Regions from separate parts of the Pseudoalteromonas sp. Ps84H-4 genome, predicted to be linked through region 1. Evidence: riboswitches for the same ligand, from Rfam matches in the RefSeq annotation. Region 1 holds a riboswitch; the other holds the start of a gene.

The links. A riboswitch is a leader RNA that binds a small molecule or an ion and turns the genes downstream of it on or off. The one in region 1 is predicted to bind cyclic di-GMP.
Region 2: linked by a shared signal. The riboswitch ahead of NH454_RS17870 (hypothetical protein) and the one ahead of NH454_RS10655 (chitin-binding protein) in region 1 are both predicted to bind cyclic di-GMP.

Annotation. Positions count from the first base shown of each region.
Region 1 is NZ_JAMXSK010000010.1:67,381-70,802, forward strand. It holds gene NH454_RS10650 (efflux RND transporter permease subunit) at 1-1,578, shown strand, start outside; cyclic di-GMP riboswitch class I at 1,710-1,794, shown strand; gene NH454_RS10655 (chitin-binding protein) at 1,904-2,473, shown strand; gene NH454_RS10660 (S9 family peptidase) at 2,749-3,422, shown strand, end outside.
Region 2 is NZ_JAMXSK010000023.1:1,728-5,149, reverse strand. It holds gene NH454_RS17875 (mechanosensitive ion channel domain-containing protein) at 1-731, shown strand, start outside; gene NH454_RS17870 (hypothetical protein) at 803-1,552, opposite strand; cyclic di-GMP riboswitch class I at 1,569-1,664, opposite strand; gene NH454_RS17865 (zinc ribbon domain-containing protein YjdM) at 2,063-2,398, opposite strand; gene NH454_RS17860 (DUF3365 domain-containing protein) at 2,473-3,039, opposite strand; gene NH454_RS17855 (thioredoxin) at 3,193-3,422, shown strand, end outside.

The sequences.
Region 1 (3,422 bases):
TTTATCGTACGTTGTGTTGAATGGCGCTGGCTTGTTTTATTTTCTTTTGTGGGCTTATTAATTATGACGTTTGGTTTGATTTCATCAAATCAAGTGCGTGTTGTTCCAACCCCAAAAGTACCGCATGATTTCCCGCAAATTCGTTTAGAAATGAATGAAAATGCGTCGGATATTCAAACCATTAACGCAATTCGAGAAATTGAAGCGATGGTGGTTAATGTTGATAAAGAAACCGAGCGTGAATTTGGTCAAAAACTTATTCGTGACATTTTAGTCTTTAACCAAGGGCGAACTGAAGCGCAGCTTTTAGCGCCACTTGTTGATGAAGATCTTCGTCCATACAACGCATTTGAATTATCTCGTCGCTGGCGTGAGCAAATGCCAAGTATTGCCGGTGTCAAATCATTACAAATTTACGATGATGTGAATGGTGGCGGCATGGATGGTGAGTTTGGCTACTTACTGTATGGGCCTGACATCGATACATTGAATGAGGCAGGTCGTCGCTTTATTCAATTACTGCAACAGCAAAAAGGCTTATTTGATATTAGCTCAACCATCGACCCGGCGAGCAAAGAAGTGCAATTAAGCTTAAAACCTGTGGCATATGATTTAGGGTTAGATCTTGCCAATATCGCAAACCAAGTTGGCGCAAGCTTCTACGGTGGTGAAGCACAACGTGTTATTCGCCGTGGCGAAGAAGTGCGCGTAATGGTGCGTTACCCTAAACTGACACGTGAAGCATTTGCATCTCTTAAACATGCAGTAATTACAACACCTGAAGGTAAAGAAGTACTATTAGGTGACGTTGTAGAGCTGACTGAAAAGCCAGGTATTAGCTATATTCGCCGCGAAGGAGGTTATCGAACTGTGTATATTTATGGCAGTATCGATGAAGAAGCGATTGAGCCAGGCGAAGTCGTTAAGCAAGTTAAAGAGACTCTGTTACCGCAACTTAAAGAAGAGTATCCATCAGTAAAAACTGAGCTAGGTGGCTCAATTGAAGAGCAGCAAGCACAAGCTAATGAGCAAATTATGTTCTTCATTGGTGGTATGATTTTAGTGTATATCTTGCTTGCAGTACCGCTTAAGAGCTATTCGCAACCACTCATTGTAATGTCGGTTATTCCATTTAGCTTAACCGGTGCAATTTGGGGTCACTTATGGTTTGGTCTAGACATTAGTTTAATGTCGGGCTTTGGCTTAATCGCTGCTGCAGGGGTGGTGATCAATGACTCACTGGTCATGACTGACTTTGTAAACCAAGCGCGTCGCGAAGGGCTTTCTACACGTGAAGCAGTTATAGAAGCAGGGTGTGCACGTTTTAGAGCAATCACACTGACTTCAATTACGACCTTTGCCGGTGTATTACCAATTATGTTTGAAACCAGCTTACAAGCTAAGTTCGTAATTCCAATGGCAGTAGCACTTGGTTTTGCGGTAATGTTCGCAACCTTAATTACATTAGTACTTGTTCCATGTTTGTACATTGTAATGAGTGATGTGGGCAATGGTGTTCTTAATATCTTCCGTGCAGGTTATAGAGTGGTTACCAGAACTAAGCCAGCTCATAATTAGTACAGACTAGCTATTTAAAAGCCAACCAAACGGTTGGCTTTTTTGTTACTAAAATATAGTAACTATTTGCTATATATAATGTTTGATTACATTCTTTTGTTTGATTTGTTTTCTGGTCGCGATTATACTCATTTTGTTTTTGGCAAACTAACTGAAAGGTTAGGACGCAAAGTTTCCGGTCTAAGGTTTTAAGACTATGATAGCGGGACCGCTGATAAGCACATAATCTACGTGCTTTGGTTCTTTTGCCTCAAACTTTACATAAATATTTTGTTCGATTGTTACTATAGTACCTATTCGTTGCTCTTAGGGTGATATTTTGTTTATGCATACGTCAATGGCCTCTGGAAGATGGTTGCCAATTGGTTGCTTAAATCATCATACCCAACTTTTTGTTGGTGATAAGGTGATAGTGACCTTTTATGACATGCAAGGAGAGCTAGTCGATTTATCATTCGAATATGCAATTGTGAGCTCAGATGATGGAGAGCCTCATAATTGGCCTCGCTCTGTGGCTGAACATATTAATGTGCATATTCCGTTGGTTAAAGCGGGCAAAATGACAGAGCAAGGTTTGGTGGTTGCATACCGTTCAAACCAAATTTATGCCCTAGAAGGTTCGGGTATAACACATGTAAAAGTGGCGTTTAATTGCATCGCTAAATGTGAAGAGCGAGTACAAGATAGATTAAACGAGTATGACTATGTCTACCCACAAGCATGCAATGATTACAATGCAGGTGTAAAAGTACTTCAACCTAAAACGGGTCATATTTACATGTGCAAGCCATGGCCGTTTAGTGAATTTTGCCGTGTTAAAGATTCACATAACCCACTCTTTGAACCGGGAGTTGGGAAAAGTTGGGCTATGGCGTGGCAACAAGTGTCACATTAACAGTTTCCCCCTAAATGCTATTTTAGCATTGCTTAGCCCACTCAATTTGAGTGGGCTTTTTTAATACCAACCCGCAATAATACTTAATCATTTTGAGGGATTAAACCTGTCGCTAACTGCGTTAAAAATTTCTCATTTAGAACAACTAAATAAGGAAATTTTTGCCTTGTTATCAACAAGGTTTTATTGCCTCAAAATAGACTGCTTAATTAAGCTGATTGGTATAATTCTGTGATAAACTGCCAGCAATTCGTTTTTTACTTTGGTTTTTTCTTGTGTCATCAAAATCGTATTCTTTGTCTTTATTAGCGCATCCACCTGTTGCCAAAAAACATCCTCATCAATTAACTACTCACCAACAGACTCGCACCGATAATTATTATTGGATGCGTGATGATGAGCGTGAAAATGAGGATGTATTAGCGCACCTAAATGCCGAAAACGATTATTGCGACAAGCAACTAGCAGACATGAAACCTCTGCGCGAACAATTATTTAATGAGTTAAAAGACCGTATTGTAAAAGACGACAACACGGTACCTGTGAAAGATGGTCAGTTTTGGTATCACTCAGAAGTACGTGGCGATGATGAATATGCGCGCCATTATCGCAGCAGCTCAATAGAAGCGCGCGATAAGCACTTGTTGTTAGATGTAAATCAATTAGCCGGCGATTACGAATTTTATGAGTTGGGCGAAGTGGCTATTAGCCCTGACGAACAGCTACTTGCTTACTCAGAAGACACCGAAGGTCGCCGTATATATACCGTGCGTTTTAAAAATATTGCTAATGGTGAGATGTTTAGTGATGTTATCGAAAACACCGAAGGTCAAGTGGTATGGGCTAATGACAGTAAAACCGTTTTTTATGTGAAAAAAGACTTACAAACTTTGTTGGGTTTTCAGGTTTACCGCCATGTTTTAGGCACTCCGCAAGCTGATGACGTATT
Region 2 (3,422 bases), on a different contig from region 1:
TTGCTAAGTCAGTGAAAAAGGCTATCAAAAACTCCAATGCTACCCTTAAAAAAGTTGATAATACCTTGTTGCCTATTTTGTCGTCTGTGGCAGGTTATGCCGTGTATATTATTGGCGGGGTGTTTATTTTAGATATCTTTGGCGTGAATACAGCAAGCCTTATTGCGCTAATGGGTGCTGCTGGCTTAGCGATAGGGCTAGCCCTTAAAGACACCTTAAGTAATATTGCAGCAGGCATGATGTTACTTATATTAAGGCCATTTAAAGTCGGAGATTTTGTTGAGATAGGCTCGATGCAAGGTACTGTCTCTGAGGTAAACCTATTCACCAGTGTTTTTCAAACGATTGATGGTCTTTATATCGCATCACCTAATGGCATAGTGTGGGGTAACAATATTAAAAACTTCACGCGAAATGGCAAACGCCGAATGGATATTGTTGTGGGTATTTCATATGCCGATTCAATCGATGATGGCTTTGCGGTGCTAAAAGATATTGCCGCGAACGAAAGCCGTTTACTGAGTGAGCCAGCGGCGCAAGTGATGGTGACAGCCATGGCTGAGAGCTCGGTGAATATTCAGCTAAGAGCATGGGCTAAAAATGAAGACTATTGGCAAACCTATTGGGATTTAAACAAACAAGTTAAAGAGTCAATCGAGAATGCAGGCCTGACAATTCCTTTTCCACAACGTACTTTACATATACCTGAAGGCGTGGTGACAAAAAAGTAAAATAAAAAAGCCTAGCGCAGGCTAGGCTTTGAATGAAAAGGAAAGCTAGTTATTGTGTTTTTTCTAAATTATTATTTAAACACGACTTCACCATAGTAATGAGGGTCTTTACCATTTTGTTTAAGCATGTAAGTGCACTTGACGCCTTTTTTACCAAATTGACCAACAGGTGCATGATCTTTGAGTACATTTATTTTTTGACCATTGAAGTCACAAATAAAGTCACGGATTGAACCTTTAGTCGACGTAAAATCCCCAAGCTTCACTTTATGATTCTTCTTGAAAACAAAAGCTTTATGAGAGTTACCATTACGGTAATCGAACATATCCAAACTTAGGGTTGTTTTATAGCTTTTCGTTACAGCACCTTGGCTATTAGCATCGTTAATAATGCCTGTCCATGTTACAACTTTATTTTTTCCTCGATAGTGTTTTGGCGACTTACCTGTGTCTCCATCTGGCATCAGAGTAAAAGTTATAATTTCGGCATTACTACCGGGGCGAGATTTCCATGAGCATTCAATGCCGTTTTTGAATTGATGGTAATTCAATCCTTTTAGACCTGGCCCTTTAATAGCAGGGCAGGTTACTTTGCCGCCAATGCTATCCGAGTACATCATTTTGTATTCTTCAGGTTTTATATATGCTTTGTTATCACCATTACCATAACGAACTTCATCGTAAGGAATGGTCAAGAAAACTCCTTTCGTGCCGATTTCGCCTCGCAATGACTGTGCACCAAAATTCGGATCGTCTACTGCGTAAGCTGTTGATGTGAAAGCGACAGCAAGTAATGCTGTGCTAAAGATGTGATGTTTCATTGTTCTGGATTCCAAATTCCACAACCCGGCTATCTTCCCATTTCCTTACTTCTTTCAGAGAAGACCCGTGGCTTTCCGTCCCTACCTCACAGTAGGTTTGGCAGTATTAATACATTAGTTTTGTTAAAAACATATTTGTATAACTACATGAGCACCTATTTATAGTTCCTAAATAGTGTTCAAAATACCTGCTTTTTTAAACGTGGTTTAAATCATATTCCATATTCAAGAAATAATGATCGAAAAGAAGTGTAGGTGAATAATTATTTAATGCAAAATAATTAGTATAAATTTATTATTCCTGTACCTTAAAGTAGGTATTCTGGTTCTGTTTTGGGATCGGTGTGTTGTTTTTGGGTATTTTTTATGATTTTGATTCTAAATAGAATATATTTTAGTGAAGTTCTATAGCTTTGAATAAAAATGGTATTTTATTTGAAACGTTTTTTATTTCTTTAAAGTATACTGATTGAGCAGTGTTTTTATATTAGGCACTGCTCTATATGTTTATTAAGCTTTTTTAACAAACTTAGCGGTTACCATCATTTCACCGACGCCATCAACTTTACAGTCTAGTTCGTGGTCTTTTTTATCTAACACGCGGCGGATCACGGCTTTGGTACCAATTTTAATTACTTGTGAGCTGCCTTTAATTTTTAAATCTTTCGCAACAGTCACTTTGTCGCCATCGACCAATAAGGTGCCGTTAGCATCTCTTACATCGATCACATCATCGTTGTTAACAGCATTTGGATCCCACTCATGAGCGCACTCTGGGCATACTAAGTTGTTTTGATCTTCATATACGTATTCAGAATTACATCTTGGACAAGGAGGAAAAGACATAAAAACACCTTGGTTAATTTTAAAAGCGTATTTTAATGGCTAAGAGCAAACTAAGCGAGCATAAGGCTTATATTTTATGGCTCAGACGTTTCAAGTGTTTTGGTAATAGAGAATATTCCTCTTAAATCACCAAGCCGATAGCCTGTGGCTAAATCATGGGGGTAATGCTCACTAAGCACTTGCTTTACTTCTGGAGCAATCGTTTGACCATGACAATTGAGGCAAACTGGCGCGACTTTTATTGCTTTAGCAAAGCGGAATTGGCCATCTTTATTGGTCGAGAAAGTCACATTATCAATGCTTTCTGAGTTTCTGATCATATCAACTAGCTGGGCGATTTTTTCAGCTTCCCAGTCATCTGGTTTATTGTTCGGATTTCGGTTTTTAGTGCTTTTACGTGCTACCGTCCAACCATCAGTTGATAAGCTATCGCTAATGGCCGGGGCTTGCATTTTGCACACGTTAATACCTTCAACTAAACCGCCTTGGTTTATAGCGGCTCCTAGTGCTGATTTGAGCGTAGTGGCAAATTCAGTTGCTCGCTCAGCTGCTTGGGTTTCTAGGGTAGCAGAATTCGTTTCAGCATAAAGGTTAGGTGAAAGCAATAGGGTGCAAAGCGCTATCGTTCTTAAAGTGTGCATTGTAAGGCCTTATATTAGATATATCTAATATAGTAGTTCGCATTTACTTTACATGCCAATTTAAGCTGCAAAAAAACAGGATTCACGTTAATAGCATGCTGGAGTGTTGCTGTTAAATTGGTTATGGTGAGAAAAATATTCAGAGAACAAAATATGAAAAAATTAGTTTATATCGCTTTATTGTTATTTTCTGCTTTTACATTTGCAAGCTCAGGTCCCTATAGTGGAGATATCAGCGTTGCAGACTTACTTAAAGACTATCCTGCTTTTAGTGAAGAATATAATGATTACTCACCCAGTGAAGAAGAGCTAAGTACTATAAGAGCACTGCAAGGTAAGCAAGTGTTAGTGTTTTTAGGCACTTGGTGCCATGACTCTAAACG